3 regions of the Klebsiella sp. KE9456 genome follow, and region 3 is predicted to be linked to each of the others. Evidence: predicted binding sites of a transcription regulator. Region 3 holds the regulator's gene; each other region holds the start of a gene.
The links. The regulator CRP, encoded in region 3, controls carbon source genes, mostly activating them, when cyclic AMP is high. The targets are predictions, from matches to a motif close to ATGTGANNNNNNTCACAT.
Positions count from the first base shown of each region.

Region 1: a site for CRP is predicted at 4,677-4,694, ahead of ABK821_RS03755 (YjcB family protein). Genes of this name have one in related genera too.
Region 2: a site for CRP is predicted at 7,842-7,859, ahead of ABK821_RS20055 (glutathione S-transferase). Genes of this name have one in related genera too.

Region 1 is NZ_JBDYQK010000003.1:9,019-19,547, reverse strand. Features, by position in the region: gene ABK821_RS03775 (Na+/H+ antiporter) at 1-1,469, opposite strand, end outside; gene ABK821_RS03770 (NCS2 family permease) at 1,618-2,967, opposite strand; gene soxR (redox-sensitive transcriptional activator SoxR) at 3,611-4,093, opposite strand; gene soxS (superoxide response transcriptional regulator SoxS) at 4,179-4,508, shown strand; gene ABK821_RS03755 (YjcB family protein) at 4,819-5,100, shown strand; gene ABK821_RS03750 (TonB-dependent siderophore receptor) at 6,000-8,264, opposite strand; gene ABK821_RS03745 (AraC family transcriptional regulator) at 8,980-10,032, opposite strand; gene ABK821_RS03740 (phosphotransferase enzyme family protein) at 10,173-10,529, opposite strand, start outside.
Region 2 is NZ_JBDYQK010000022.1:34,809-45,337, reverse strand. Features, by position in the region: gene ABK821_RS20080 (glycoside hydrolase family 127 protein) at 1-1,232, shown strand, start outside; gene aldB (aldehyde dehydrogenase AldB) at 1,410-2,948, opposite strand; gene ABK821_RS20070 (hypothetical protein) at 3,167-3,361, opposite strand; gene selB (selenocysteine-specific translation elongation factor) at 3,646-5,505, opposite strand; gene selA (L-seryl-tRNA(Sec) selenium transferase) at 5,502-6,890, opposite strand; gene ABK821_RS20055 (glutathione S-transferase) at 6,984-7,592, opposite strand; gene ABK821_RS20050 (PTS mannitol transporter subunit IICBA) at 8,120-10,030, shown strand; gene mtlD (mannitol-1-phosphate 5-dehydrogenase) at 10,163-10,529, shown strand, end outside.
Region 3 is NZ_JBDYQK010000027.1:9,576-20,104, forward strand. Features, by position in the region: gene kefG (glutathione-regulated potassium-efflux system ancillary protein KefG) at 1-430, opposite strand, end outside; gene ABK821_RS21725 (ABC transporter ATP-binding protein) at 609-2,513, shown strand; gene ABK821_RS21730 (hydrolase) at 2,698-3,696, shown strand; gene ABK821_RS21735 (YheU family protein) at 3,693-3,911, shown strand; gene ABK821_RS21740 (phosphoribulokinase) at 3,947-4,816, shown strand; gene ABK821_RS21745 (OsmC family protein) at 4,865-5,269, opposite strand; gene crp (cAMP-activated global transcriptional regulator CRP) at 5,574-6,206, shown strand; gene ABK821_RS21755 (YccS/YhfK family putative transporter) at 6,258-8,336, shown strand; gene ABK821_RS21760 (aspartate aminotransferase family protein) at 8,326-9,546, opposite strand; gene pabA (aminodeoxychorismate synthase component 2) at 9,637-10,200, opposite strand; gene ppiA (peptidylprolyl isomerase A) at 10,345-10,529, opposite strand, start outside.

The sequences.
Region 1 (10,529 bases), on a different contig from region 3:
TCATTACGTCCGTCGACGCGGCGGCGCAAATTACCAATCACCCGCGAACTGACCTCGGTCAGCAGCTGATTATCAATATTCTCTTTGGTATCAGCAGCCAGCCGTTCTTCCATTTTCTGAATCGCGACAATCGCCACATCCGCCGTCGCCGCTCGCGCCAGACGCTCCTCTTTGCGCTGCTGTACGTGGTCGCTCGATTCGATATGACGCAGCAGAATCGGGAGCGCGATCACCCCAACAAACAGAGAGAACAGAATCACTCCGGCGGCAAGAAACACCAGTTCATAGCGCGCCGGGAAGACGTTGCCGTCCGGCAGAAGAAGCGGAATCGACAGCACACCGGCGAGCGTAATCGCCCCGCGCACTCCGGCGACGGAAGAGATCAGCAGCTCGCGGTCGGTCCAGGAGCCAAACTCCATCGGTTTCTTTTTCAGAAAACGCTGACTCAGTTTACGCATCGTCCACAGCCAGCCAAAACGCACCAGCATCAGGGCGGCGTAAATCAGGATGATATCGGTAAACAGCATCCAGGTTTCGACGTTCGGATCCGCTTCTGCGGCCACCAGCGAACTGGACAAAATATCCGGCAACTGCAGGCCCAACAGCAGGAAAACCATGCCGTTAAACACAAACTCCAGCATCGCCCAGGTGCTGTTGGCGCGCAGGCGCATCGCCAGCGGGGCGCTGCGCATCACGCCGGAACGGGTGATGGTCATCCCCGCGGCCACCGCCGCCAGGATCCCGGAAAAACCGATATGTTCAGCGATCAGGTAAGAAGCAAACGGCAGCAGGAACAGCAGCACAATCTGCGTTGCCGGTTCATCCCCGCCCCAGCGACTGAGGAAGCGCATCGAGCGCCCGTAGAGCCAGCTGACGATGAAACCCGCGAGAATACCGCCGACCGCCACTTTGAGGAACTCCATCGTCGCACCGCCGACGGTAAAAACCATCGTGCCCATCGCCACCGCAACGGCAAACTTCAGGGAGACCAGGCCGGAAGCGTCGTTCATCAGCGCTTCGCCCTGCAAAATCCCCATGATTTTTTTCGGAATACGCCCTTCGCCAACAATCCCGGACAGCGCCACGGCATCCGTCGGCGACAGTACCGCCGCCAGAGCGAACGCCGGAATCAGCGGGATACCCGGCACGATCCAGTAGATGAGGTAACCAATACCGACCACCGTCACCAGTACCAGCGCCAACGCCAGGCCAAAAATTTCTCGCCCGTGCTCAATGAACTCGCGGGTTGGGGTCTTCCAGCCATCGGCAAACAGCAACGGCGGAATGAACAGCACCAGAAAGAGCTCAGGATCGAACTCGACATGCAGCCCGAAGGTTGGCCAGGCCAACAGCGCACCGATGCCGATCTGGATTAAAGGTAGTGGAACCTGAAAGGGCAGTACGCGTGTAACCACCCCGGAGAGAGAGACCACGAGGGTCATGATGAGTATGGTAAAGAATATTTCCATGTGTTCCCTGTTTGCGGCGTTTTCTTTTTTTACATCTGAGACGTCATGTCCCGAAATAATACGCTACTCAGATTAACGCAAAAGGAAACAGGATGTGGTTTAAAAATTAAACGGGCAGCACTAACGCCGCCCATCGTTAAACAAAAAGTTAAATCGCCCAGCCACCGGCATAGAAGATAACCAACGCCGCAGCGATAATCACCGTACCCAGATTCAGCTTACGCCACTCGCCGGACACCAGACGACCAATGACCAGCGCCGCGAAGCCAATCATGATGCCGGTCACAATATTACACGTCAGTACGATAAAGACCGCCGTAATCAGCCCCGCCATCGCGTCCACAAAATCGTTAAAATCGATTTTCGCCACGTTGCTCAGCATCAGCAGGCCGACGTACATCAGCGCCGGAGCGGTCGCATACGCCGGGACCAGATAAGAGAGCGGAGAGAGGAACAGGATCAGCAGGAACAGCACGCCGACGGTCACCGCAGTCAGACCGGTTTTCCCGCCAGCCGCCGTACCAGCCGCGGATTCAATATACACCGCCGCCGGAGCCGCGCCCACCAGGCCGGAGAAGACGCTGCTCAGGGAGTCAGTGGTCAGCGCTTTGCCGCCGTTGATAATCTGTCCGTCTTTATCCAGCAGGTTCGCCTGACCGGCTACCGCACGAATGGTCCCTGTGGCGTCAAACACCGCGGTCATCACCAGCGCCAGCACGCTTGGCAGCACGACCGGGTGCAGCGCGCCCATGATATCCAGGCTGCCGATCAGCGAGTTGCCTTTGTCGTCGCTCAGCGACGGCATGGCGAAAATACCGGAGAAATGAACATGAGGATCGAAGATCAGGCCGATAATCGACACGCCGATAATCGTCAACAGGATGCCGCCCGGCACTTTCAGTTTTTCGAGCCCGATAATCACCGCCAGTCCGATCAGCGACATAATTACCGGGAAACTGTCAAAATTACCCAGCGCCACCGGCAGACCATCCAGCGGATTTTTGATAACCAGACCCACGCCGTTGGCGGCGATCAGCAGCAGGAACAGACCGATACCAATCCCGGTGCCGTGCGCAACGCCCTGCGGCAAGTTGCGCAGGATCCAGCTACGAATGCCGGTAGCGGAAATCACGGTAAACAGTACCCCCATCAGGAAGACCGCCCCCAGCGCCACCGGAATACTGATCTGCTGACCAAGAACCAGACTAAACGCGGTAAAGGCGGTGAGCGAGATGGCGCAGCCAATCGCCATCGGCAGATTCGCCCACAATCCCATCACCAGCGAGCCAACCCCCGCCACCAGACAGGTGGAGACAAAGACGGCAGCGGGTGGAAAACCCGCTTTGCCAAGCATCCCCGGCACCACAATGACTGAGTACACCATCGCCAGAAAGGTGGTAAGACCGGCAAGGATCTCCTGACGCACGGAGCTGCCGCGAGCAGAAATTTTAAACCAGGCGTCTAATGAACCGCCGGTACGCGCTGAAGGCGTAGACATAGAAAACGTCCCCTGAGAATTTTTATCGTTCGTCTGGATGCGTGGCGAACCGTCCACTGCCAGTTAAACGCGATCTCCTTGTGCTTAACCTCGCAGCGCCAGAGGCGGCGAAAAGCAAACGTTTAACTCCGCGCATACAATACGATGAAGAATGACCTTGCTCTCCCCCTGTCATCAGGGAAAATGATGAGCAAAATAAAAAGGCAAACGATTATCCGGCCTTTAGATACGCCTTTTCAACCGAAGTTTGTCGAATTTCGCTAAATTTCACTTATGACGTTCAGGAAATAACCAGCCGATGCGCAAACGTTATCGTCCATGCGCAATCCGGTAACATTTTTGTATTGGGCTGATAGCAATTTTTCCCGGTCATCGGCTTTAGTGATGGATCGTTCCTCAGAAGCTTTGCGGCAGGGGTTAACGCAACGATACCGTTCGCAGGCCGACGGGTACTCAGCCATATCCGCTGCGAGTGAACGGCCAGGTGGCCAGTTCTGGATACGCACCTGCGTGCTCGCCAGGTTTCCTGATGCGCCTCCCTCTGCGGCGATCTGGATGCTGAAGGCCATAAAAATAAAATCTTTCAGTCTGAATCAGGATGGTAAGCGAACGGGTAACTTCTGACTTTCGCCAGAACCACCGATTAACTGAACCCTTTTATTTCTGAGTCCTCCTCCAGCAGCAGCCGCGCGCCGGTGCCCTCTGCGCCAAGCTTATCGCCGGGGTTGCGTAACGGACAGTCGCGGCGTGACAGGCAGCCGCAGCCGATGCAGCCATCCAGCTGATCGCGTAGCGCGGTCAGAGTATGAATGCGCCGATCCAGTTCCTCCCGCCACTGGGATGACAGCATCTTCCACTCTTTGGCGCTGAGCTTATGCCCTTCCGGCAGCACGCCAAATGCCTCGCCGATAGTCGCCAGCGGAATACCAATACGTTGCGCAATTTTAATTATCGCCACCGCCCGCAGGACATCGCGCCGGTAGCGACGCTGATTGCCGGCGTTGCGCTGGCTGTGGATCAGCCCTTTGCTTTCATAAAAATGCAGCGTGGAGACGGCCACACCGGTGCGTTTCGCCACTTCACCAGGGGTCAGCAGCATTTTGATACGGGGTGATTTTTTTTCCATAAAAGCGCTTTACCTCAAGTTAACTTGAGGAATTATACTCGCCCGCAGACAAAACGACGAATCGAGAATTGAGAGAGGCCGCTTTATGTCCCATCAGGATATTATCCAAACGCTAATTGAATGGATTGATGAACATATCGATCAACCGCTTAACATTGATGTAGTCGCCAGAAAATCGGGATACTCAAAATGGTATCTCCAGCGGATGTTCCGCGCCGTCATGCATCAAACTCTGGGGGATTACATTCGCCAGCGCCGCCTGTTGCTCGCCGCGGAAGCACTGAGAACCACCCAGCGCCCTATTTTTGATATTGCGATGGATCTCGGCTACGTATCGCAACAAACCTTTTCACGCGTGTTCCGCCGCGAATTCGACCGTACGCCCACCGACTATCGCCACCACATTTCCGCCTGATAACACCTTATCAGGCCAGAGGCTGACCCGATCGTTGCTCAGCCTCTGCATAAATGCCTGCCACGACAGCCTGTCGTAGAAAGCATCATCTCTTTATCATTAGCCATAAAAAATAGGGTTAATGAGCGCAAAAAAAGCACATCTTTTGACTGGTGAATAAAAGAGCTAATGTGATATAGTTCACATTAGTTGGTGAAACAAGAACACTGTTTCATTGCTGTCTTAGTTGCCTGTAGATAGCCAGAGTACCACGTCACCGTCAGTCTCATCAGGTTGTCAAAGGTGCCCAAATTTCGTTGAGGATAGGTTGATGGCTTCCATTACTACCAGTGTTGTACTTCTGCGCTGGCCACTCGTGAGCGCTGTGTTGATGTTCCTGGCCAGCTCATTAAACATTCAGCTACGTAAAAGCGATTATGCCGGTTTAGCGGTGATTTGTAGCTGTATGGGCCTGGCCGCAGCATGCTGGTTTGCCACTGGTCTGTTGGGCATTACGCTACTGGATGCAGCAAAAATCTGGGGTAATATTAAGGACGTGATGATTGACGTCATGAGCCAGACCCCGCCGGAATGGCCAATGGTCATGACCTGATCGAAAAAAGCGTCCCACAAGGAAGCAATGCCGGGGGACGATCGAAACATCCCCCTGGTCGTTCACAGGCAGCGGATATCACGCCTGTCCACACCACCTATCGTCAACGGAACATACCGCTGACTAGATGTCGTCAAAACCATCATTAACTCTCTCCGCCTGGCGCTAACAAAACCCGGTTAAGCCAGACATCAGGCACGCTTTTTTCACGCTATCTCCCCAACTTAGACAACATCTCCTGGCGCATAGCCTTATGAATAACCAGCATAAAAGTTCCGTAAAAGTCTGAGCGTACGCTGGCAAGGATTCCCCCTCCTCCGTATCGCTACGGTTGGGAATTGGGAGGGGGAAAGGGGACAACTTTAAGAATGGAAATGGCAGGATGCCATTATTAATCGTTTCCGGGATCAAGCGGATTCGATTAACAGGAACCAGTGTAAGCTGCTAAGTTGAATGAATTGCGTAGAGTCAGTGAAGATTTTGTCATAATTTATATCCGTGACATATTTCGCTGATGCTAAAAGTAAAAACATCACCTGCCGTTGTTTACCTCCGGGGAAAGGGGACCAAAATCTTAAAAAACATATCGCCTGTTTTTTTCATGACATTCAGCACCCGGGTAGCCGCTGACTGAGTGCGGGTTCACCGCAGAGGGGGTTGGGCGCATCAGGAAAGCCTGGCGAGAACGCAGGCGCACATCCAGAACTGGCCACTAAGCCAAAATGGGTGAAAACGAAAAATGCGTCATGTTCGCCAGAACCACCGATTGACAGAACCGCTCAGCCAGCCATAAACACAACTGACAGCCCTTAACTGACCAGCATTGCACAGAGCGCGGTTTTTAGCGGGCAATAAAAAGCCGGGATAAATAAAGATCCCGGCCTGTCGTTAAATGATTATCAGAAATGCGTATTCACGCTGACATAAAACGTCCGGCCTGATTCATTATAGGTTTCCGCGCCCGCGCCATACAGATAAGCGCCGGTCGTCGAGTTCCCCGTGGTCTGCGCATTACCGGCACGGTAGTGGCGAATGTCGAACAGGTTATCCACCCCGCTGGTCAGGCTCAGATTTTTGTTCACATCCCAGGTCGCGCTCAGCCCGACAATGCTATACGGACTCACTTCGTTCAGCTCACTGCCGGATACCGCCTCACCTTTATAGTTAAAGCGCTTCGGTTTCTGGCGGCCATACCAGGTGAAGGTGCTCTGCAATGAGAGATCGTCGCGCACCTGCCAACTGACGGTCGAGTTGAGCGTGAACTGCGGGATTATCGACAGGCGATCGCCGGTGGTCTTGTTCTTACTCTGCAGCATCCACGTCAGGTTATTGCTCCAGTTAACCGTTTCGCTTACCGGCAGATTTAACGTGCCTTCCAGCCCTTCAACCAGCGCCTTCGGTACGTTTTCCCACTGATAAATATTGGTGGTGCCGTTGCTGGCCGTGCCCACTGCCGAATAGCCGGATTCAATCTTATTGCGGTAATCGTTACGGAAGTATGTCACGCCAGCCTGATAGCCGTTACGCTTGAACTCAAGACCAATCTCTTTATTGACGCTGGTTTCCGCTTTCAGATCTTTATTACCCATCAGGTAACAGGCAGAGTTGCTGGCATAGCACCCCTGGCCATTGCTGTACAGAATATAGTTCGGGTTGAGCTGGTAAAGGTTCGGCGCTTTATAGGCGCGGGCAATCCCCAGCTTCAGCGTCCAGCTCTCCGACAGTTCCTGGGAGAGGTTCAGGGATGGACTCCAGTTATTGCCGACAAGGGTATGGTGGTCAAAGCGTAACGCCGGCGTCAACATGGTGCTGTCGGTCAGCGCGATATTATCTTCGGTAAATAGCGAGAAAATCTCGGCGCTGGAATAGGGACTGCGTCCGGTAGCCGATACACCGTCAATGGAACCATAAGAGAGAGACTGGGTCGTTGATACGCCGTCTTTCATCCGTTGCTGGTTCCACTCGGTACCCAGCGTCAGATTCTGCTCAACGCCGAGAGTAAACGGAATGTTCACTTCACTGTGCAACAGGACGTCCGACAGATCGATATCCGAGAATTTGCTGCTGGAGAAAATTCCCTCCGATCCCCCGGCCAGCCCCTCGTTCATGCGTGAGTTACGGGTACGTTCATACTGAGCGAATGTGTTGCTGGTCACACCGTTGTCCCAGCCGCCGGTCCACGTAATCCCGTAAGTCTGACGATAGAGACGATTGGTCTCTTTACCATACATACTTTTCACCAGTGCGCTGGTGTTGGTGTTTTGCGTGTCGCCCGCATACAGGTTGCCCTGACGGCTGTAGCCGGTTTCAAATTCCAGCGCCTGCATCGGCGCAAATTCCCAGCGCAGCTTGCCGTGGATATCTTTATTCACGACCCCTTCGCGCCCCGCCGGATAAGAGCCTGCGTAGCTACCGGTTCGTGCCGCTTCATGACCAGAGTTAATATCCTGGGCATCGGCCTGAGTTTTGCTCAGATTTCCCCATAAATTAAAGCTGACCTGATCCGAGAGCGGACCATTGAGGCTAAAGTTAGTACGCTTGGTCGCGCCCTCTTTACGGTGCTGAGGAGCGTTCAGATAGGTATTCCAGGAACCATGCCACTCGCCGGTGGCCGGTTTCGTGATGATATTGACTACCCCGCCCATCGCCCCGTTGCCGTAGCGGGCCGCCGCAGGACCGCGAATGACGTCGATATGGTCGATCATTTCCGCGGGTACCCAACTGGTGTCGCCGCGTGTATCCCTGTCGCCGCGCCAGCCATAGCGCACGGAGTTACGACTGGTCACTGGCTTACCATCAACCAGAATCAGCGTGTTCTCCGGCCCCATACCGCGAATATCAACCTGGCGGTTATTGCCGCGTTGGCCGCTGGTGGAGTTGCCTGTAAGGTTAACGCCCGGTTGTGTACGAATCAGTTCGGAGACATCGCGAGCGGGTGGATGCTTACGGATTTCATCGGCCGTAATCGTGGAAACGCCGGGGGCCTGCAGATTCTGTGTCGCCGCGGTCACCACCATCGTTTCGTCGTGATTTGTCTCAGCGGTTGTGGTCGCGGTCTCGGATTTCTTTGTTTCCTCTGAAGTGCTGCCATCAGCGGCTTGCGCTGATAATGTCACTCCCCAGATAGCCATATGGATCAGAACCGCCAGTGAATAATGTTTCATGGAATATGCCCTGTTTTCTTTTATTGCTGTCGGGGCCGCCTGTTTTATCTGTCCGATAAACAGTAATGACTTCCATGCACAGGGCATCATCTCTGCTTTTGGCATAGCAAAGCCCTCCCGCTAAAATACCGGGATAGCAATAAGCAATTAATCACCAAAAATAGGGATATATCACCCTGGCAAAATGAAGATATAAACGGGCCACGCTATTCTTTGATAGCGTTATCCGAACAGCACCAATAGGATTATTGTGCCACATAACGTTATTAGAAATGAGTTTTATTATCAAGTCGATAATTATTCATTTTAGAGTTTAATTAAATAATGAAATAAAAACATAAAGATAGATATGGTTAGCGCTACTTTTATTGATGTAAATTTTAAATAAATGAATTACATCCACATTAAAAAAACATAATTAACACATATTGTCTCCACAATTGTTTATGGCGACATAGCATGATGACTTGAATATGCCTCAGTGTTTTTTATAAAAAAATAGCGTATCACGCAGATATACAGCAGCTTATACTCTACATAATTCGCGTTGCGGGAGGGCGGCAGTCGATGAAATATTTCTTCCTGAATAACAGAAAACTGAATCTGAAGGTCAGCGGATGTGATATGAAAATACATGGCGCATCCGGCAGCGTGAAACGACAGGCTATCATAGCCGTCTGCGCCATATTAATGAGAATTAACTCATATCCCGATATTAACGCGACTTACGGTAGTGGCGGGGGCTATAACCAAACCAGCGACGAAACGCCCGTGAAAAAGCGCTTACCTCAGAATACCCCAGTAGCAACGCCATTTCCGATACCGACAAATGCTGCTGTTTCAGGTAGTGAGTCGCCATCTCTTTACGCACATGATCAACTTGCGCGCTAAAGCTGGTGTTTTCCTCACGCAGGCGCCGCTGCAAAGACCAGGCGGAAAGCCCCTGCTTTTCAGCAACAGCCTCCAGCGACGGTTCGCCATTAACCAGCTGCAGCTGAATGCCGGTTCGGGTCTGGTCAACGCAGCTCTGGTTAACCGGCACCGCGCTCAGGCGTCGAATCGCATCCTGCATAACCAGCAGCAGCATCGGGTCGTGATCGGGCATTTTGCGTGAGACATCCGCTTTATTAATGATCATGGAATTAAACGGCTGATCAAAATAAACGGGGGCATCAAATACCTTACAGTGCTCGTGCCACTGTTCAGGACGAGGGTGTTCAAAATGCACTTCTCTGGGCGCCCAGTGCTTGCCTGCCGCATGGCGGATAAGGTTCAGAAACATGCCCAGCGTAAGCTCTGCGTCCTGACGCCGGGAGAGGATCGCCCCATGGCGGACCTGATAGTCCAGTTGCCAGCTGTCATGACGTTCGGTCAGTTGAATCAGCGTGTTGTGCTGGTGAAACGGAAAGGCGCTGACCAGGTTGCGCAGCGCCTGCTCAAGGGTGGCGGAGCACAGGCCGATATAACCGATAAGCCCCAATGACTGCGGCCGGAACTGCTGGCCGTAATAAAGGCCGAAATTATCACGACCGGCCAGATGCGCCGCCTCCTCCATTACCCGGCAATAACTGACCAGATCCAGGCTCAGGGTCGGACAAGACAGACTCTCTGGATTGATGCCGCTAATCCCGAAAATTCGGTCAGCATCCCCTCCCTGGGAACCGATGAAATCACTGAGCCCCGTCGCGGCCGCAGATAATACGCCGCGGTGCATACCCACCGCTCCGGAGAGCGCAGATAACACACTATCTGATTGCATCATGGTCATTATTCCACTGGAGGCTACACATGGACAGCTCTCCAGCAAAAAACATACCAACCATAATCTTATTTATAATCATCAATTTATTAAAATACCTTCGGATTATTTGCACCATCGCGGCCATAGAATGCGCCAGGAGTGTGCGCTCATACGCCGACGGGTAACGCTGTGCCGGCCAGGTAACGTTGACACAAACGCACGGTATGGCTGGTCCAGGCATCCCCCAGGCTGCGCGCCATTTCCGTTTCCCGATGTGAAGCGACCCATGCGGTAAGCTGAATACGCCGCTGGATCAACATTGCCGGGATGACAGCCAGTTCCCGATCGCTGATATGCGCGACCTGCTCATAGCCACTTAGCCAGTTTTCGATCCACTGGGGAGCGCTGGCATGATGCTCAACAAAGCTGATGGCCGCCGCTAAATCATGCAGATACCAGCCCATACCGCAATCATCAAAATCAATTACGCGAGTCTCCCCATGATGTAACAGCAGATTGGTTAA
Region 2 (10,529 bases), on a different contig from region 3:
CATGGATGATAAAAGATAAACCCTACAGCCAGGCGCATGAACCGCTCTCCAGGCAAACTGTCGCCATCGGCCATGCGGTTCGCTTTGTCTACCTGATGACCGGTGTTGCCCATCTTGCTCGTTTAAATCAGGATGAAGGCAAACGTCAGGATTGCCTGCGACTGTGGAAAAATATGGCTCAGCGTCAGTTGTATATCACCGGTGGTATAGGTTCGCAAAGCAGCGGGGAAGCCTTCAGTTGTGACTACGATCTGCCAAACGACACGGTGTATGCGGAAAGCTGCGCCTCCATCGGCCTGATGATGTTTGCCCGCCGGATGGTAGAAATGGAGGCTGACAGCCAGTACGCCGATGTGATGGAACGCGCGCTGTATAACACTGTGCTCGGCGGAATGGCGCTCGACGGTAAACATTTCTTCTACGTGAATCCTCTGGAGGTGCATCCGAAATCGTTAAAATTTAATCATATTTACGATCACGTAAAGCCCGTTCGCCAGCGCTGGTTCGGCTGTGCCTGCTGTCCACCGAATATCGCCCGCGTGCTAACCTCGCTGGGACACTATATCTACACGCCACATAAAGACGCGCTATACATCAATTTGTATGTCGGCAACAATGCTGAGATCCCGGTAAACGATGGAACGCTGCGCCTACGTATCAACGGTAACTATCCGTGGCAGGGGCAGGTAAAAATTGTCATCGACTCATCCTCACCGATCACGCATACCCTGGCACTGCGTCTGCCGGACTGGTGTACGAATGCAAAGGTAACGCTGAACGGAGTGGAGGTTGCGCAAGATATACGTAAGGGCTATCTGCACATTACCCGAACCTGGCAAGAAGGCGATACGCTTCTGTTAACACTGCCAATGCCGGTACGCCGCGTGTACGGCAACCCACTGCTGCGCCATGTGGCTGGTAAAGTTGCTATTCAGCGCGGACCGCTGGTCTATTGCCTCGAACAGGCAGATAACGGCGAGGAATTGCACAATCTGTGGTTACCAAAAGAGAGTGATTTCCAGGTCTTCGAAGGCAAAGGGCTATTTGCACACAAAATGCTGATACAGGCGGAAGGCGTGAAGCAGAGCGTTGCCGATGCGCAACAGAAGACCTTATGGCACTACGATAACACGCCATCTTCCCGCCAGCCACAAACGCTGACGTTCATCCCCTGGTTCAGTTGGGCCAACCGTGGCGAGGGGGAAATGCGTATCTGGGTTAATGAAGAGTGATAATTTAGCGTGCCGGATAAGCGCTTAGCAATATTTGGCCAGTGGCATTTTCTCTACAAGCCTGATATGCGATTCGCTATCAGGCATTTCAGGCTTACCGGGTTTTCCCCTTGGCAAATTAAGGTGCTTGCTTAACTTTCCCCCTGACGGACACGCCGTCCGCCAGGGGCTTCACGCTTAAAACAGTCCCTGCGGTTTCTCCGAATAACTCACCAGCAGACACTTGGTTTGCTGGTAGTGATCCAGCATCATCTTATGTGTCTCGCGCCCAATCCCCGACAGCTTGTAACCGCCAAACGCGGCATGCGCCGGATAGGCATGATAGCAGTTAGTCCATACCCGTCCGGCCTGAATCCCGCGCCCCATTTTATAAGCCAGATTGCCGTTTCGGCTCCAGACCCCGGCACCGAGGCCGTACTGAGTATCGTTGGCGATTTCCAGCGCCTCCTCCATCGTTTTAAAGGTGGTGACGGCCAGCACCGGGCCAAAGATCTCCTCCTGGAAAACACGCATATTGTTGTTACCAAACAGGACGGTGGGCTCAAGATAATACCCCTCCTTCAGTTCACCTTCCTGTTGTTTACGTCGCCCGCCGGTCAGCACATCCGCGCCCTCTTTCTTACCGATATCAATATAATTGAGGATCGTTTCCAGTTGACCATGGGAAACCTGCGCGCCCATCTGCGTCACACTGTCCAGCGGGTTACCGCAGCGAATGCTCTCCACGCGGCGAATTGCCCGTTCCATAAAGCGTTCATAAATAGATTCCTGCACCAGTGCCCGACTCGGGCAGGTACAGACCTCCCCCTGGTTAAAGGCAAATAATGCAAAACCTTCCAGCGCCTTATCGAAGAACGAATCCTCTTCGTCCATGACATCGGCAAAGAAGATATTCGGCGATTTACCGCCCAGTTCCAGCGTAACCGGAATAATGTTTTGCGTGGCGTACTGCATGATCTGCTGTCCGACTTCCGTCGAACCAGTAAAGGCAACTTTTGCTATGCGCTTCGAGGTTGCCAGATATTCACCAATCTCGCCCCCCGCGCCATTCACAACGTTAACCACGCCAGGAGGAAGCAGATCGCCAACGATCTCCATCAGCAACAGGACCGAAAGGGGAGTCAGACGCGCCGGTTTAAGCACCACGCAGTTGCCCGCCGCCAGCGCTGGCGCCATTTTCCAGCTCGCCATCAGCAGGGGGAAGTTCCACGGGATAATTTGCCCGACCACGCCAAGCGGTTCATGGAAATGATAGGCGACGGTTTCGCTGTCCACTTCACTGATCCCGCCTTCCTGAGCACGAATACAGGAGGCAAAATAGCGGAAATGATCAATTGCCAACGGCACATCAGCCGCGATGGTTTCACGGATCGGCTTACCGTTATCCCAGGTTTCGGCCGTCGCCAGCAGCTCTAAATTTTGCTCCATACGATCGGCAATCTTGAACAGAATCGCCGCGCGATCCTGTACGGAAGTCTGGGCCCATTTATCTTTCACTTTATGGGCAGCGTCGAGGGCAAGGTCAATGTCCCTTTTACCTGAAGAGGCAACTTCACAGAGCGGCTGCCCGGTGACCGGCGTCAGATTCTGATAGTACTCACCGTCGGCAGGCGCTACCCACTCCCCACCAATGAAGTTGTCATAGCGAGCCTTTAATTTCAGAGGGAATCCATATTCACCGGGTTGAATATGTGTTGCAGGGGAATTATTTGTCATGGACGTCTCCTTGCAGTAGGGGTATAACGATGGCGAGATATTCGCCAATTGATTACAGCATTACGACTGCGGTCACGTTATTCGGAGTGGCCGATATTGATGTACCGGGTGGGCCTTACCATTTATCCAGCCTGAGCAAACATCCCCTTCACAGGCCTCGCCATCCGCCAGTTAATGGCATCGCGCAACGAGAGATCGCGACGATTTCGGCATGCCCATCATAAATAACGCTGAAATATCGAATGCCTGAAATGCATTCTGAATATTTCAGTCATGCCTGATTTTTTCGACTTATCATCCGTAGCAATGAATGTGTGGCGCAAACGCCTTTCCACCATGGTATTCATTGTTTCTATTAATGAACCGGCGTCGATTACATTCGAGGAAGGAATAAAAAATGTTGAAGCAGCCATTGTACTATCCTCAATCACTGCAATTAGACAGGCAGAATACGAGTGAATATTCTTTAAAAACGTGATCGTTGTTATTATTTAACGTTCTGATAATATAAAAGGCACATTAAGTTCATATTTTAATGTGCCTGTTGAGAAAATGTGCGGGTATTTCCCCCGGCTGACGCCTTACCCATCATGGGAAGCCAACAATATCATCATGTTATGAATTTCACTCAGGCCCGAGCCAGCGGCGCTGGTTACAGGGCAATGCGATAAAAGCACGTTTTATCAAACATCTTAAATTAATCGTTTCCTCGTTTAACCGGAAATAGTAACGCATCACGTAATAAATGATCGTTGCCACGACGGCGGGTAAAACCGATGCGGTCAAAATATTCCAGGATCTGAATAGCGAGCTTTCGTCCCACTCCCAATCGATCGCGAAAATCGGCCGCGCAGGTAGACCCCCTTTCCTGATCCAGTTCGCGGATCATTCTGGCGAACGTCACAATCCGATCGTTACGGTAGTAGCGATCTTTGACGATCGCGGTAATCATCCCCTGCTGCGCCGCCTGGCGTAACACTGCGCGCATTAATGCCTCTTCAACGTTAGCCTCCCGCGCCAGATCGCGAACCCACCAGGGTTCATCAGCAAACAGCCCGGCAACCCGCAGCCAGATCACCTGCTGCTCGTCGGTAAACCCCGCCTTATGATCCGGTAAATGCAGCCAGCCGTGGTGACTATGGACCATTCCGCTTTCGCGCATCTGCTCAATCAGCAGCAGCACCAGGGCTTCATCTTCCATCGGCAGCGCAATACGCCGCAGACGCTCGCGGCCCGGTCCCGGCTCATCGCGATGCTGGTCATGATAACGCGCCAGGGCGTCGAGCAGTTTCCGCTGCCAGCGCGCAGCCAGTGGCGCGCTGAGTAAACGATTCCCCGCCTGCAGATAGTCAGGACGGTGACTTAGCGCCTGTAGCCCCTCGTCGCTGAGCTGACGCGCCCAGGCAAAATCATCAAGATGAACCGCATCACGTTGCAGATGGATCTCCAGCGCGCTGGCATCATCGCTTTGCGCAGCGGCCAGCGTGTGCAGCCACTGTATGTATTCTGCCTTACGCTTGCCTCGTCGCGGCGGATTGAGCGTCACCACCCGCGCGCCAGCCAGCGTCTGACGGGCGGAGATATCGCGCAGCACCAGACGATCGTTATCCGCCAGCCACAGCGGGCAGTCGAAAACCAGTTCCGCCAGCGCCCCCTCCAGCAGTGACACGCGGCCAGTGATATGGCTGGCTGCATGATGGATATGTAGCGGTTGCCACTGACCGAGCGGCGTGTGGCACTGCAGCTCGACAATTACGCGTTCGCTGGCTTCCGGTGGCTGTACGGAAAGCAGCCAGTCGCCGCGATTCAGTTGCTCTTTTTGCGCATCACCCACAATATTCAGGGCAATGCGTTGGCCCGCCTGGGCCTTCCCGACCGACTGATTCTGCGCATGCAGACCACGCACGCGCATCGGCTTATCCACACCAGTCAGCCACAGCGTATCCCCCACATTCACCTCGCCGGAAAGCGCCGTTCCGGTGACCACCAGACCCGCGCCTTTTACGCTAAACGCCCGGTCGATAGCAAGGCGGAAACGCTGATGCTGCGGATGCGGCCGCGCGGAAAGTCGCAGTAAATGATCGCGTAGTTCGGCAATGCCCTGGTTTTCCGTCGCTGCGGTAACAAACAGGCTCGCAGCAGTAAAACCGAATTCGGCCAGCACCGCGTCGATTTCCCTTTTCACTTCCTCAACCCGCCCGGCCTCAACGCGGTCAGATTTGGTGAGCGCGACCGTTAACCTCGGCTTACCCGTAAGCTGAAGGATCGCCAGATGTTCACGCGTCTGCGCCATCACCCCATCATCACAAGCCACCACCAGCAGCGCATGATCGATGCCGCCGACGCCAGCCAGCATGTTGGACAAAAACTTTTCATGACCCGGCACGTCAATAAATCCCAGCACTCGGCCATCGGGCTGCGGCCAGTAGGCGTAGCCGAGGTCGATAGTCATTCCGCGCGCTTTCTCTTCCGGCAGGCGATCGGCATTGATACCGGTAATCGCCTGCAGCAACGTGGTTTTGCCGTGGTCAACATGTCCGGCAGTGGCAATAATCATTTCGCTAACATCTCCATAAACCGGGTTTCATCCTCAAGACAGCGGAGATCCAGCCACAGTCGACCATCATAAACCCGGCCAATAACCGGCACCGGAAGCCGACGCCAGCGAACCGTCAACGCCTCCAGCTGGCTACCGCGGCCATTGCACGGGGTAAACGTCAATGCCGCGCTGGGTAACCGGTCCACTGGCAACGAACCGCTGCCAATCTGCGACAAACAGGGTTCTACCCGCAGTACAAAATCTGGGTAATATTCCGCCAGCGCGGCTTGTATACGTTCGCCCAGCTGGCGAATCTCGTCTACGGGGCGGGTCAACAGACGTAGCGTCGGCAGTTCAGCGGCCAGTGTCTCCGGGTGCAGATAGAGGCGTAGCGTGGCTTCCAGCGCCGCGAGCGTCATTTTATCCGCCCGCAGCGCACGTTTCAGCGGATGGCTCTGTAAACGCGCGATCAGCGCTTTCTTACCGACGATAATTCCCGCCTGCGGGCCGCCCAGTAGTTTATCCCCGGAAAAGCTCACCAGGCTGATGCCCGCGGCAATCATCTCCTGGGGCATTGGCTCTTTTGGCAAGCCGTAGCGGCTTAAATCCACCAGCGAGCCGCTGCCAAGATCGGCGACAACCGGGATATTCAGCTCGCGGCCAATTTCCGCCAGCGCCACCTCATCAACCGCTTTCGTAAAGCCCTCAATGCTGTAGTTGCTGGTGTGAACTTTCATCAGCAAACCGGTATTGTCATTGACGGCCTGACGATAATCTTCCCCATGGGTACGATTAGTGGTACCGACTTCATGCAGGATGCAGCCCGCCTGGCGCATCACGTCAGGAATGCGAAACGCACCGCCAATCTCTACCAGCTCACCCCGCGATACCACAACTTCATTACCGCCGGCGATGGCCGCCAGCATGAGCAGCACCGCCGCCGCGTTGTTATTGACGATGCAAGCATCTTCCGCACCGGTTATCCGACAAAGCAGGTCGGCCAGCGCCCGGTCCCGGTGGCCGCGTCCGGCATCCTCGAGATCGTATTCCAGCGTCACCGGCGCGCGCATGGCCTGGGCAACGGCTGCAATCGCCGCTTCTGCCTGAAGCGCACGGCCAAGATTGGTATGCAGTACGGTGCCCGTCAGGTTGAAAACCGGGCGCAGCGCACTCTGCTGCGTTTGCGCCAGACGCCGGGCGGTTTCCAGCAGCCAGTCGTCACACCAGACCGGCAGCGCATGTCTCTGACGAATATGTTCCCTTGCCTCATCCAGCATCTGACGTAGCAGCGTAACCGTCTGCGAGTGACCATACTGCATCAGCAACGAGGAAAACGCCGGAGCATGGAGTAAACGGTCAATGGCCGGAAGCCGGGTATACAGTGCACGAATCTCGGTAGTCATGAATGAACCTGTTTTCCCCTCCCGACGGGAGAGGGAGTCAATAAATGAGCAGCAATTGTAATACCTTCGCGCAAAAACTGTTACCTGCCTGGGTCAACTCCCTGGCGGTTCAGTGCGCGCAAAACTGGGGCGCTGGAAGAGTGAATCCACCAGTTTAACCAGCTTAGGCCGTGTCGCGCACCAGCCCGGCGCAACGCGGCGAATATTAAGATAAGCAATGGCGCAGGCCGTGGAAATGGTCGCCAGATTCACCTCATCGGGACGTAAAATACCGTCATTTGCATAGCCTTCCAGGGCATCAAGACCACGCGTAACTTTTTCCCGTTGGCGCAGCAGTTCGCTTTCTAACTGCTGCGTCGCCGGGCGCATTTTCTCCCGCACCAGCGCCTGCGCTGCTTCCATCACGCCATCTGCCAGCGCTTCAATTTGACGCATTTTCAGCGCGGCTTTCGGCTCCGCGGGCAGCATAGCAGGCGCAATGCCAAGCTGCTCCAGGTATTGAGCGATAATGGGGGAGTCATACCAACATTCACCGTCGTCGGTAACCAGCGCAGGCACTTTTCCCAGCGGATTGTATTTCGCCACACGATTGGCGTCGTTATAAGGAAATTCGTTGACGAACTCGAAAGGGATCGCTTTTTCCAGCAACATGACGGAAATTTTGCGCACAAAGGGACTGGTGTAGCTGCCGATCAGTTTCATTGCCTGCTCCTTTCGCCAACAAAAAAGTAAGTATGGCGCAGACCGTAGTAAAAAACCGACAAACCGAACGTAATTTACCCTGCCGTTTTCGCCATGATGGCTAAAATGTCCTTTAGTGGATCAAGTTACTGAGTTACATATCCTCATATTAGACGCGGCATAATCTGCCCAGGATCACATCAGGGAAAATCCGTGGGGATATATTTTGTGATGTAAATCACAAATAAATAACAAACTCATAAAAAATATTTGTGATACATATCACATAAAAGTGTGTTTTTTACTCTAAAACTCCCTCCTGTTGTTTTTTTACACTCAATTTTTGTGACGCAAGTCACTATACAGACCCACTACTAACCTATATTTATGTGATGTAAATCACATAAAAGCCCACTAACTGGACAGCGTAACAATTCAGTGCCAGATTTCGCACTATCAATCCGGGCCCGGCTACCTCTGCCGCCACATTAACAACAAGCCTCGGGCTTTCAGCCTGCCGATAGCAAAAACAGAAGAAGGGGTGTTTTATGTCATCCGATATCAAGATCAAAGTGCAAAGCTTTGGTCGTTTTCTCAGCAATATGGTGATGCCAAATATCGGCGCGTTTATCGCGTGGGGTATTATCACCGCACTATTTATTCCAACAGGATGGTTACCGAACGAAACGCTGGCGAAGCTGGTGGGTCCGATGATCACCTATCTGTTACCGCTGTTGATCGGTTATACCGGCGGTAAACTGGTTGGCGGCGAACGCGGCGGCGTAGTCGGCGCAATTACCACTATGGGCGTCATCGTCGGCGCGGATATGCCGATGTTCCTCGGCTCGATGATCGCGGGTCCTCTGGGTGGCTGGGCCATCAAGAAATTCGACGTTTGGGTAGATGGTAAGATTAAATCCGGTTTTGAGATGCTGGTGAATAACTTCTCCGCCGGTATTATCGGTATGATCCTCGCCATCCTGGCGTTCCTCGGTATCGGTCCGGCGGTTGAAGTCCTGTCCAAAATCCTGGCTGCGGGCGTTAACTTCATGGTGGCGCACGACATGCTGCCGCTGGCATCCATCTTTGTTGAACCGGCGAAAATCCTGTTCCTTAACAACGCCATCAACCACGGTATCTTCTCGCCGCTGGGCATCCAGCAGTCTCATGAACTCGGCAAATCTATCTTCTTCCTGATTGAAGCTAACCCGGGTCCGGGTATGGGCGTCCTGCTGGCATACATGTTTTTTGGCCGCGGCAGCGCTAAGCAGTCTGCGGGCGGTGCGGCAATCATCCATTTCCTCGGCGGTATTCACGAAATCTACTTCCCGTACGTGCTGATGAACCCGCGTCTGATTCTGGCCGTTATCCTCGGCGGTATGACCGGTGTGTTTACTCTGACTATCCTCAACGGCGGTCTGGTTTCTCCGGCCTCTCCGGGCTCAATCCTCGCCGTACTGGCGATGACGCCGAAAGGAGCCTATTTCGCTAACATCACGGCGATTATTGCCGCGATGGCCGTCTCCTTCGTGATCTCGGCGATTCTGCTGAAAACCAGTAAAGTCAAAGAAGAAGATGATATCGAAACAGCGACCCGTCGTATGCAGGACATGAAAGCGCAGTCCAAAGGCGCAGCGACTCCGCTGTCCACAGGCGATGTCACGAACGACCTCAGCCATGTGCGTAAAATCATCGTCGCCTGCGACGCCGGTATGGGCTCCAGCGCCATGGGCGCAGGCGTGCTGCGTAAGAAAGTACAGGATGCCGGGCTGAGCAATATCTCCGTCACCAACTGTGCGATTAACAACCTGCCGCCGGATGTTGACCTGGTCATCACTCACCGCGACCTGACCGAACGCGCGATGCGCCAGGTGCCGCAAGCGCAGCATATTTCGTTGACCAACTTCCTCGACAGCGGCCTGTATACCAGCCTGACCGAACGCCTGGTGGCGGCCCAGCGTCACACGGATAACGAAGAGAAAGTTCGCGACAGTCTGCAAGACAGCTTCGATGCGGCGGATACCCATCTGTTCAAACTGGGTGCGGAAAACATCTTCCTCGGTCAGAAAGCGGCCACCAAAGAAGACGCTATTCTGTTCGCGGGTGAACAACTGGTAAAAGGGGGTTATGTCGAGCCGGAATACGTTCAGGCAATGCTGGAGCGTGAAAAACTGACCTCGACCTACCTGGGTGAGTCCATCGCGGTTCCGCACGGCACTATCGAAGCGAAGGATCGCGTTCTGAAAACCGGTATCGTGTTCTGCCAGTATCCGGAAGGCGTGCGTTTCGGTGAAGAAGAGGATGAGGTTGCCCGTCTGGTCATCGGTATCGCGGCACGTAATAACGAACATATCCAGGTGATCACCAGCCTGACTAACGCGCTGGACGATGAATCCGTCATTGAGCGTCTGGCACAGACCACCAGCGTCGAAGAAGTCCTCTCGCTGCTGAACAAGTAAACGCCGCCTCATCCTCTGCTGAGGATGAACGCAAGTGCGGTCTATTCCCTCTCCCGTTGGGAGAGGGTTAGGGTGAGGGAAAAGCCTCACCCCAGCCCTCTCAGGTAAAAACATTAATTAAAGGTTAATACTATGAAAGCATTACATTTTGGCGCAGGTAATATCGGTCGTGGCTTTATCGGCAAACTGCTGGCGGACGCGGGGATACAACTGACGTTTGCAGATGTAAATCAGGTCGTGCTTGATGCCCTGAATGCCCGTCATAGCTATCAGGTTCACGTGGTCGGCGAGAATGAGCAGGTGGATACCGTTTCCGGCGTCGATGCCGTCAGCAGCATCGGCGACGACGTCGTAGAGCTGATTGCCAGCGTTGATCTGGTGACCACTGCCGTCGGCCCGGTGGTGCTGGAGCGCATCGCTCCGGCGATTGCCAAAGGCCTGGCTAAACGTAAAGCGCAGGGCATTACGGCGCCGCTGAATATCATCGCCTGCGAGAACA
Region 3 (10,529 bases):
GCATACGGCACATACCGGCTGTCAGTTCGAAAGGGTGGAGAATGTCATTCATCGGGTAACGGTAGGCATCACGTCGGTAGGCGCTCTCCGGTTCTCCGGTCGTTATCACACTGCGCCAGTACTTTCCCGCCAGTTGATTCCCTCCCGCTCCGCTGGCAAAACCGCGGCTTAACACTCTATCCAGCCACTCTTTCATTAGCGCCGGACAGCTCCAGGTATATAACGGGTGCTGGAAAACGATCACTTCATGCTGGCGCAGAAGGTCCTGCTCACAGGCGATATCGATAAAAAAATCCGGATAATGTGCATAGAGATCGTGCACGGTAACATTCGGCAGTTGTAACGCCGGTTCAAGTAAAACCCGGTTGGCCACGGAATCCTGAGATTCTGGGTGGGCATACAACAGCAAGACTTTCGCTGCCTGAGACATCTTTCCCTCCCGAACGTCTTCTGGCGGCCTGTGCAGCGGCTGCGTTCCGACGCAACCAGAATGACTTTGTGTATCATCTTCATTTTGGGCTACCATTGCGGCCCGGTTGAGCGAGCGCTTCGCTCCACACTACATTATCATAATGACAAATTAACATAGTCAGAACATACGGCGCCTTATGATTGTTTTCTCCTCGTTACAGATTCGTCGCGGCGTACGCGTCCTGCTGGACAACGCGACTGCCACTATCAACCCCGGGCAAAAAGTTGGCCTTGTGGGTAAAAACGGCTGCGGTAAATCCACGCTGCTTTCGCTGTTGAAAAACGAGATCAGCGCCGATGGCGGCTCTGCGACCTTCCCTGGCAGCTGGCAGCTGGCATGGGTTAATCAGGAAACCCCGGCGCTGCCACAGCCCGCCATTGACTATGTTATTGATGGCGATCGCGAATTCCGCAATCTGGAGGCCGCTTTGCGCGAGGCCAACGAACGCAACGACGGTCATGCTATTGCGACGATACACGGCAAACTGGACGCCATCGACGCCTGGACCGTTCGCTCACGCGCCGCCAGCCTGTTGCACGGTCTGGGTTTCAGCAATGACCAGTTGGAAAGGCCGGTAAGCGACTTTTCCGGCGGCTGGCGTATGCGCCTTAACCTGGCGCAGGCGCTGATTTGCCGCTCCGACCTGTTGCTGCTTGATGAACCCACTAACCACCTCGATCTCGATGCGGTCATCTGGCTGGAAAAGTGGCTTCGGGGTTATACCGGTACGCTGATCCTGATCTCGCACGATCGTGATTTCCTTGACCCGATCGTCGATAAGATTATCCATATCGAACAACAGACGATGTTTGAGTACACCGGTAATTACAGTTCGTTTGAAATTCAGCGCGCAACGCGCCTTTCGCAACAGCAGGCGATGTATGAGAGCCAGCAGCAGCGTGTCGCACATCTGCAAAGCTATATCGACCGTTTTCGCGCGAAAGCCACCAAGGCCAAACAGGCGCAAAGCCGCATCAAAATGCTTGAACGCATGGAGCTCATTGCTCCGGCCCACGTTGATAACCCGTTCCACTTTAGCTTCCGCGCGCCGGAAAGCCTGCCCAACCCGCTGTTGAAGATGGAAAAGATCAGCGCGGGTTATGGTGAGCGAGTGATTCTCGACTCAATCAAGCTGAATCTGGTCCCGGGTTCACGTATCGGTCTTCTGGGGCGTAACGGCGCCGGTAAATCAACGCTGATAAAACTGCTGGCCGGTGAATTACAGCCGCTGCACGGTGAAATTGCTCTGGCGAAGGGCATCAAGCTCGGCTATTTCGCTCAGCATCAACTTGAATTTCTGCGTGCGGACGAATCGCCGTTGCAACATCTGGCGCGTCTGGCGCCGCAGGAGACGGAGCAGAAACTGCGCGACTATCTTGGCGGTTTTGGCTTCCAGAGCGACAAGGTCAATGAAGAGACAAAACGCTTCTCCGGCGGCGAGAAAGCGCGCCTGGTTCTGGCGTTAATCGTCTGGCAGCGGCCAAATCTGTTACTGCTGGATGAGCCCACCAACCATCTCGATCTTGATATGCGTCAGGCCCTGACCGAAGCGCTGATAGATTTTGAAGGCGCGCTGGTGGTGGTCTCGCATGACCGTCATCTGATTCGCTCCACCACCGACGATCTTTATCTGGTGCACGATAGCAAAGTCGAACCTTTCGACGGCGATCTCGAAGACTACCAGCAGTGGTTGAGCGATACGCAAAAACAGGAAAATCAATCCCCAGCGGGATCGAAAGAGAACAGCAATAGCGCGCAGGCACGTAAAGACCAAAAGCGTCGGGAAGCCGAATTGCGTGCTCAAACCCAGCCGCTGCGTAAAGAGATTGCCCGTCTGGAAAAAGAGATGGAAAAGTTGAACGCTAAACTGGCGCTGATCGAGGAGAAGCTCAGCGACAGCGGTTTATACGAGCAAAGCCGCAAAGCAGAGCTCACAGAGTGTTTACAGCAACAGGCCAGCGCCAAATCCTCGCTTGAAGAGTGTGAAATGGCCTGGCTGGAAGCCCAGGAACAACTGGAGCAAATGTTGCAGGAGAGTTAAAGGTGGCCCACTATTCCGGTCAGACATGCTAAACGCGCAAGAGCAATGTCAAACTTCAGAGCAACGCGGGTTTCGCCTGGCCACAAGACCACATATTGGCTAACCTGCGTATTTTATGCGCGGTATAGTATGTATAAAGATTCCGAACAGCTCTGGTGCTATGGTTGATATTACCCCCACTGAAATGACGCCTCCTGAAGACGACTCGCAGCAGTTTCATCCGATGCGCGGCGTAAGCAATCGTCATTTGCAAACCATGTTGCCGCGGCTAATCCGTCGCAAGCTCCGTTTCACACCACACTGGCAGCGCCTTGAATTACCGGACGGCGACTTTGTTGATCTGGCATGGAGCGAAGATCCTTCCCAGGCGCGCCATAAACCGCGCCTGGTGGTGTTTCATGGCCTTGAGGGCAGCCTGCATAGCCCCTATGCCCACGGCTTAATCCATGCGGCGATGCAGCGTGGCTGGCTGGGCGTGGTGATGCATTTTCGCGGCTGTAGCGGCGAGCCGAACCGCAATAACCGCATCTACCATTCAGGCGAAACGGAAGATGCCACCTGGTTCCTGCGCTGGCTCCAGCGCGAATATGGCTGCGTGCCGACGGCCGCGGTAGGCTATTCCCTCGGAGGCAATATGTTAGGCTGCCTGCTGGCGAAAGAAGGCGACGATATTCCCGTCAATGCCGCAGTGATCGTCTCAGCGCCATTTATGCTGGAAGCCTGTAGCTATCATATGGACAAAGGGTTTTCCCGTGTTTATCAACGCTACCTGCTCAACCTGTTGAAAGCTAACGCCGCGCGCAAACTCAAAGCCTATCCAGGCTCGCTGCCCGTCGATTTACGTCAGCTAAAAAGCATGCGCCGCATCCGGGAGTTTGACGACAGCATTACCGCCCGGATCCACGGTTTTGCCGATGCGCTGGACTACTATCGCCAGTGCAGCGCCATGCCGCGCTTAAGCGATATCACGAAACCAACGTTGATTATTCATGCGAAAGACGATCCTTTTATGGATCACCATTCGATTCCCCCGCAGGAACAGCTTCCGGCAAATGTCGAATATCAGCTAACGGAGCACGGCGGGCATGTTGGTTTCGTCGGCGGTACGCTGCGTAAGCCAGAGATGTGGCTGGAAAAACGGATTCCGGCCTGGCTAACCCGCTGGTTAGGAGGGAAAATATGATTATTCCCTGGCAGGATCTCGATCCCGAAACGCTGGATAATCTGATTGAAAGCTTTGTATTACGCGAAGGCACCGATTATGGTGAGCATGAACGTTCGCTGACAGATAAAGTCTCTGATGTTAAACAACAGCTAAAAAGCGGAGAAGCCGTGCTGGTGTGGTCAGAACTGCACGAGACGGTCAACATCATGCCCCGCAAGCAGTTTCACGGCTAAAGCGGCGCACACTATCGTTTACCCTGGGAGTTGTTATGTCTGCCAAACATCCGGTGATTGCCGTCACGGGCTCCAGCGGCGCGGGAACCACAACCACCAGCCTCGCCTTTCGCAAAATCTTCGCGCAGTTAAACCTGCACGCCGCTGAAGTGGAAGGCGACAGCTTTCACCGCTATACCCGCCCGGAAATGGACATGGCGATCCGCAAGGCGCGGGATCAGGGCAAGCATATCAGTTACTTTGGCCCTGAAGCGAACGACTTCGGCCTGCTGAAACAGACTTTCGTTGAATACGGGCAGAGCGGCAAAGGTCAGTCGCGCAAGTATTTACATACCTATGATGAAGCCGTACCGTGGAACCAGGTGCCGGGGACCTTCACCCCCTGGCAACCACTCCCCGAACCCACTGACGTACTGTTTTATGAAGGGCTGCATGGCGGCGTCGTTACGCCGCAGCATGATGTCGCGAGCCATGTCGACCTGCTGGTCGGCGTCGTGCCCATCGTCAATCTGGAGTGGATCCAGAAGCTTATCCGCGACACCAGCGAACGCGGGCACTCCCGTGAGGCGGTAATGGATTCCGTCGTTCGCTCAATGGAGGATTACATCAATTTCATCACCCCGCAGTTTTCGCGTACCCATCTCAACTTCCAGCGCGTTCCCACGGTGGATACCTCCAATCCCTTTGCGGCCAAAGCCATTCCTTCACTGGATGAGAGCTTTGTCGTTATCCATTTCCGTAATCTGAGAAACATCGATTTCCCCTGGCTTCTGGCCATGCTTCAGGGCTCGTTTATCTCACATATGAACACTCTGGTTGTACCGGGAGGCAAAATGGGACTGGCGATGGAGCTGATCATGACGCCGCTGGTCGAGCGGCTGATGGAAGGCAGGAAAATCAGTTAACGAATGACTCCCCCCGGTAGCGCGAACGTCTGCCGGGGTCTTGTTGGCTTACTCTTCGATCACTTCATAAGAGTGGGTAATATTTACCGCTTTCTCCAGCATCAGCGCCACCGAGCAATATTTTTCCGCTGACAGGTCAACAGCACGAGAAACGGCAGCCTCTTTCAGCGCCTTACCGGTCACGATAAAATGCAGATTAATATGGGTAAACAGACGCGGCGCCTCTTCCCGACGTTCCGAGGTCAGCTTGACTTCACAGTTGGTGACGTTATGGCGCCCCTTCTGTAAAATGGAGACGACGTCAATCGCGCTGCATCCGCCCGCCGCCATCAGCACCATTTCCATCGGGCTGGGGGCTTTATCACCGGAATTCCCGTCCATCAGAATCTGGTGACCAGAAGCCGACTCTCCAATGAAGGTTAACCCTTCAACCCACTTCACTCGCGCTTGCATAAATTGAACTCCAGAGCTGTAATTTTCCTGACAGATTACGCGCACATAACAATTCTGGCAACGGAAGGCGACCTGGGTCATGCTGAAGCGAGACACCAGGAGACATGCAGCGAAAGCTATGCTAAAACAGTCTGGATGCTACAGTAATACATTGATGTACTGCATGTATGCAGAGGAGTTCACATTACAGGCTGCGGAAAAATTCCAGCCAGATTCCCAGGTACAGGGATTTAATACGATTGCATGCCCGGATGCCGTGTAGTGTCGGCACCCGGAGATAGCTGATAACAGAGGATAACCGCGCATGGTGCTTGGCAAACCGCAAACAGACCCTACCCTCGAATGGTTCTTGTCTCATTGCCACATTCATAAGTACCCCTCAAAGAGCACGCTGATCCACCAGGGTGAGAAAGCAGAAACGCTGTACTACATCGTTAAAGGCTCAGTGGCTGTACTCATCAAGGATGAAGAAGGCAAAGAGATGATCCTCTCTTACCTCAACCAGGGCGATTTCATCGGTGAATTAGGCTTGTTTGAAGAAGGTCAGGAACGTAGCGCCTGGGTACGTGCTAAAACCGCATGTGAAGTGGCTGAAATCTCCTACAAAAAATTCCGTCAGTTGATCCAGGTAAACCCGGATATCCTGATGCGTCTCTCTTCGCAAATGGCGCGTCGCCTGCAGGTTACGTCTGAGAAAGTGGGTAACCTTGCCTTCCTCGACGTTACCGGTCGCATCGCTCAGACGCTGCTGAATCTGGCAAAACAGCCGGATGCAATGACCCACCCCGACGGTATGCAAATTAAAATTACCCGTCAGGAAATTGGTCAGATCGTCGGCTGCTCCCGCGAAACCGTTGGCCGGATACTGAAAATGCTGGAAGATCAAAACCTGATCTCCGCGCACGGTAAAACTATCGTCGTCTACGGTACCCGTTAAGTCGGTAAAACGGCGTATTGTCTGACAATACGCCGTTTTTGTTTCCTCCCCATGTGGCGCAGGCTGATTTATCACCCGGAAGTCAACTATGCACTGCGGCAAACGCTGGTGTTATGTCTGCCAGTTGCAACGGGACTTCTTCTTGGTCATTTACAGCAGGGACTCCTGTTTTCCCTCGTTCCTGCCTGCTGCAATATTGCCGGTCTGGATACACCGCATAAACGCTTCTTTAAGCGCCTGATCATTGGCGGCTGCTTGTTCGCTGGCAGTAGCCTGATTGTCCAGCTCCTTCTGCAGCGGGAAATTCCTTTACCACTAATCCTGACCGGGCTGACCCTGATTCTCGGCGTTACTGCCGAAATCAGTTCGCTTCATGCGAGATTGTTACCCGCCTCGCTTATCGCCGCCAGTTTTACTCTGAGCCTTGCAGGCAATATGCCGATCCAGGAACCGTTGCTAATCTATGCACTCGGCACCCTATGGTATGGAATTTTTAACTGGTTCTGGTTTTGGCTGTGGCGCGAACAGCCGCTGCGCGAATCTCTGAGCCTGCTCTATCGGGAGCTGGCCAGTTATTGTGAAGCCAAATACAGCCTGCTGACCCAGCATACCGATCCGGCCACCTCGTTGCCGCCCCTGCTCAACCGCCAACAAAAAGTGGTCGATCTGATTACCCAGTGCTACCAGCAGATGCATATGCTGGCGGCCAACCAGCACAGCGATCATAAACGCCTGCTGCGCGCTTTCCAGGTTGGTCTGGATCTCCAGGAGCACATCTCCGTCAGCCTGCACCAACCGGAAGAGGTGCAGAAACTGGTGGAGCGCAGCCACGCAGAAGCGGTAATTCGCTGGAACGCGCAAACCATCGCCGCTCGACTGCGCGAACTGGCGGATGATCTGCTTTACCATCGCTATCCTCAGCGCTTTCAGATGGATAAACAGATCGGCGCTCTGGAAAAGATCGCCTGGCAGCATCCGGATAACCCGGTCGGCCAGTTTTGCGCCTGGCATTTCAGTCGCATTGCCCGGGTTTTACGCACCCAGCGCCCTCTGTACTCCCGAAATCTGATGGCGGATAAAACCCGCCGCCTGCCGCTGCTACCGGCGTTGAAAAGCTATCTGTCGCTTAAATCACCGGCGTTACGTAACGCGGCGCGCATCAGCGTAATGCTGAGTGTCGCCAGCCTGATGGGCAGCGCGTTGCATTTACCAAAACCCTACTGGATTTTGATGACCGTGCTCTTCGTGACGCAAAACGGCTACAGCGCAACACGGGTGCGGATCGTCCACCGGGCTGCCGGGACATTTGCCGGATTAGTCATCGCCGGACTGACGCTGCATTTTCACGTCCCGGAAGGTTATACGCTAACCGCCATGCTCTTCATCACGCTATTAAGCTACCTGATTATTCGTAAGAATTACGGCTGGGCGATGGTCGGGTTTACCGTTACGGCGGTATATACCCTGCAACTGCTCACCCTGAACGGCGAACAGATTATTGTTGCCAGGCTGGTTGATACGCTGATTGGCTGCCTGATTGCCTTCGGCGGAATGCTCTGGTTATGGCCGCAGTGGCAGAGCGGCCTGCTACGCAAAAACGCCCACGATGCGCTGGAAGCCGATCAGGGAGCCATCCGGCTTATTCTTAGCGACGATCATCAGGCCCCTGCGCTGGCCTATCAGCGAATGCGCGTCAATCAGGCCCATAATGCGCTGTTTAACTCACTGAATCAGGCGATGCTGGAACCTGGTTTTAACACACACTATCTGGAAGATATGAAGCTGTGGGTCACCCATAGCCAGTTCATCGTCGAACATATTAATGCCATGACAACGCTGGCGCGCGAGCACAATATGCTGACGCCGGATTTAGCGCAACGTTATCTGGAGTCGTGCGAAATTGCGCTCCAGCGCTGTCAGCAACGTCTGGATTCCGATGGGCCAGGCAGCGCAGGAGATGTGAACATTATGGAAGCGCAGGATGCCGAGGTTCCCCGCGGCCCGCTCAGCGCCATGGAGCAGCATTTGCAGCGGATCCTTGGGCATCTGAACACCATGCACACGATTTCGTCGGTGGCATGGCGTCAGCGCCCACATCATGGCATCTGGCTACGGGCCGCTAAGCGCTAAGCACGCGCTCAACCGCATGGGCAAAGCGCGTCATCCCTTCGGCAATATCGCTGTCGTCAATCACCAGCGACGGCACAAAACGCATCACGTCCGGGCCGGCATTAAGTACCATCACCCCGGCATCTGCCGCGGCATACAGAAAATCACGCGCCCGGCCTTTATACTGTGGTTTCAGCTCAGCGCCGATCAACAGCCCCATCCCGCGGATATCGCTGAACAGCTCGAACCTGGCGTCAATTTGCTGGAGCTGTTTAACGAACAACGCCCGTTTAGCCGTGACCCCCTCAAGCACTTCCGGCGTATTAATCAGATCGAACGCCGCCCCGCCGACCGCGCAGGCCAGCGGGTTGCCGCCGTAGGTTGAACCATGAGAACCCGCATGGAAAGCGCTGGCGATTTCATGGGTAGTCAACATTGCGCTAATAGGGAAACCGCCGCCAAGCGCCTTAGCGCTGGTCAGAATATCCGGCGTCACGCCATAGTGCATATACGCGAACAGCGAGCCTGTGCGCCCCATGCCGCACTGTACTTCATCAAACACCAATAGTGCCTGGTGCTGGTCGCACAGTTCACGCAGCCCTTGCAGGAATTCAGGCGTTGCCGCCATAACGCCGCCTTCCCCCTGAATTGGCTCAACCACCACCGCACAGGTATGATCGTCCATCACGGCCTTCACCGCATGCAGGTCATTGAACGGCACGTGAATGATATCGGCGGGTTTCGGGCCAAAACCATCGGAGTATTTTGGCTGGCCGCCGACGGACACGGTAAACAGCGACCGACCGTGGAAAGCGTTATGGAAAGCGATAATTTTAGTTTTGTACGGGTTATGACGCGTCACGGTGTAATGGCGTGCCAGTTTGAAAGCCGTTTCATTGGCTTCCGTCCCGGAGTTCATAAATACCACGCGGTCAGCAAACGTCGCATCGACCAGCTTCCGGCCCAGGCGCAAAGCCGGTTCATTGGTGAAAACGTTACTGGTGTGCCACAGCTTTTCACCCTGTTCATGGAGTGCCGCCACCAGCGCCGGATGGCAATGACCGAGCGCGGTTACAGCAATACCGCCAGCGAAATCAACGTACTCTTTGCCCTGCTGATCCCATACGCGGCTACCTTTACCCTTCACCGGAATAAATTCTGCCGGTGCATAAATCGGCAAAATGACCTCATCGAATGTCGCGCGGGTGATTGCCGGTTGTTCTGTTGCCATGTCATGCCCATCCTTCTTCGTTATGCAGCGATGATTATGATAATCTAATCACAAAATATGCATAAAAAATCACTCAATGGCAACCACAAATCACCGATTGAGAAAGTTTGCCAGCAGTTGATGCCCCTGCTCGCTGAGAATACTCTCCGGATGAAACTGCACGCCCTCCAGATCAAATTCACGGTGGCGAATCCCCATAATTTCGCCCTCTTCGCTTCGGGCGGTCACCTCAAAGCATTCGGGTAACGTCAAAGGAGCAATCAACAAAGAGTGGTAGCGGGTGACGGTAAGTGGATTATTCAGCCCCTGGAACACGCCTTGACCATTGTGGCTGACAGGCGACGTTTTACCGTGCATCACTCTGACGGCCCGCACGATAGTGGCGCCGAAAACCTGCGCGATTGCCTGATGGCCCAGGCAAACGCCTAAAAGTGGGATCTTGCCGGAAAAGTGGCGAATCACCGCCAGCGAAATCCCTGATTCATCTGGCGTGCAGGGGCCCGGAGAGATAACAATTTTCGTCGGCGCAAGCGCGATAATCCCCTCCAGCGTCAGCTCATCGTTACGCCTGACCAGCACTTCCGCCCCCAGTTCACAAAAATACTGATACAAATTCCAGGTGAAAGAATCGTAGTTGTCGATAAGCAGGATCATAGCGGCTCCGGAAGTCACAAACCGGGCTATTTTACTCAGATTCGCGGTTTTCGCTTATCACTTTGCAAAAGACAGGTTGATTTATCTGGCGGGCGATACGGAGAGGACATTGCGCGAGCATCGCACCCGCGCAGGAGGAATGCTTTATGGCAGCACTTTTGCCGACAGAATAACGATAGGTTTAGACGGGACATTCTGATATGGCCCAACATTATGAGTCGGTACCTGAGAAATCTTATCCGCCACGTCCATGCCTTTTACCACTTTACCAAAGACCGCATAGCCAAAATCACGCTGACCGTGATCGAGGAAAGCGTTATCCGCAATAT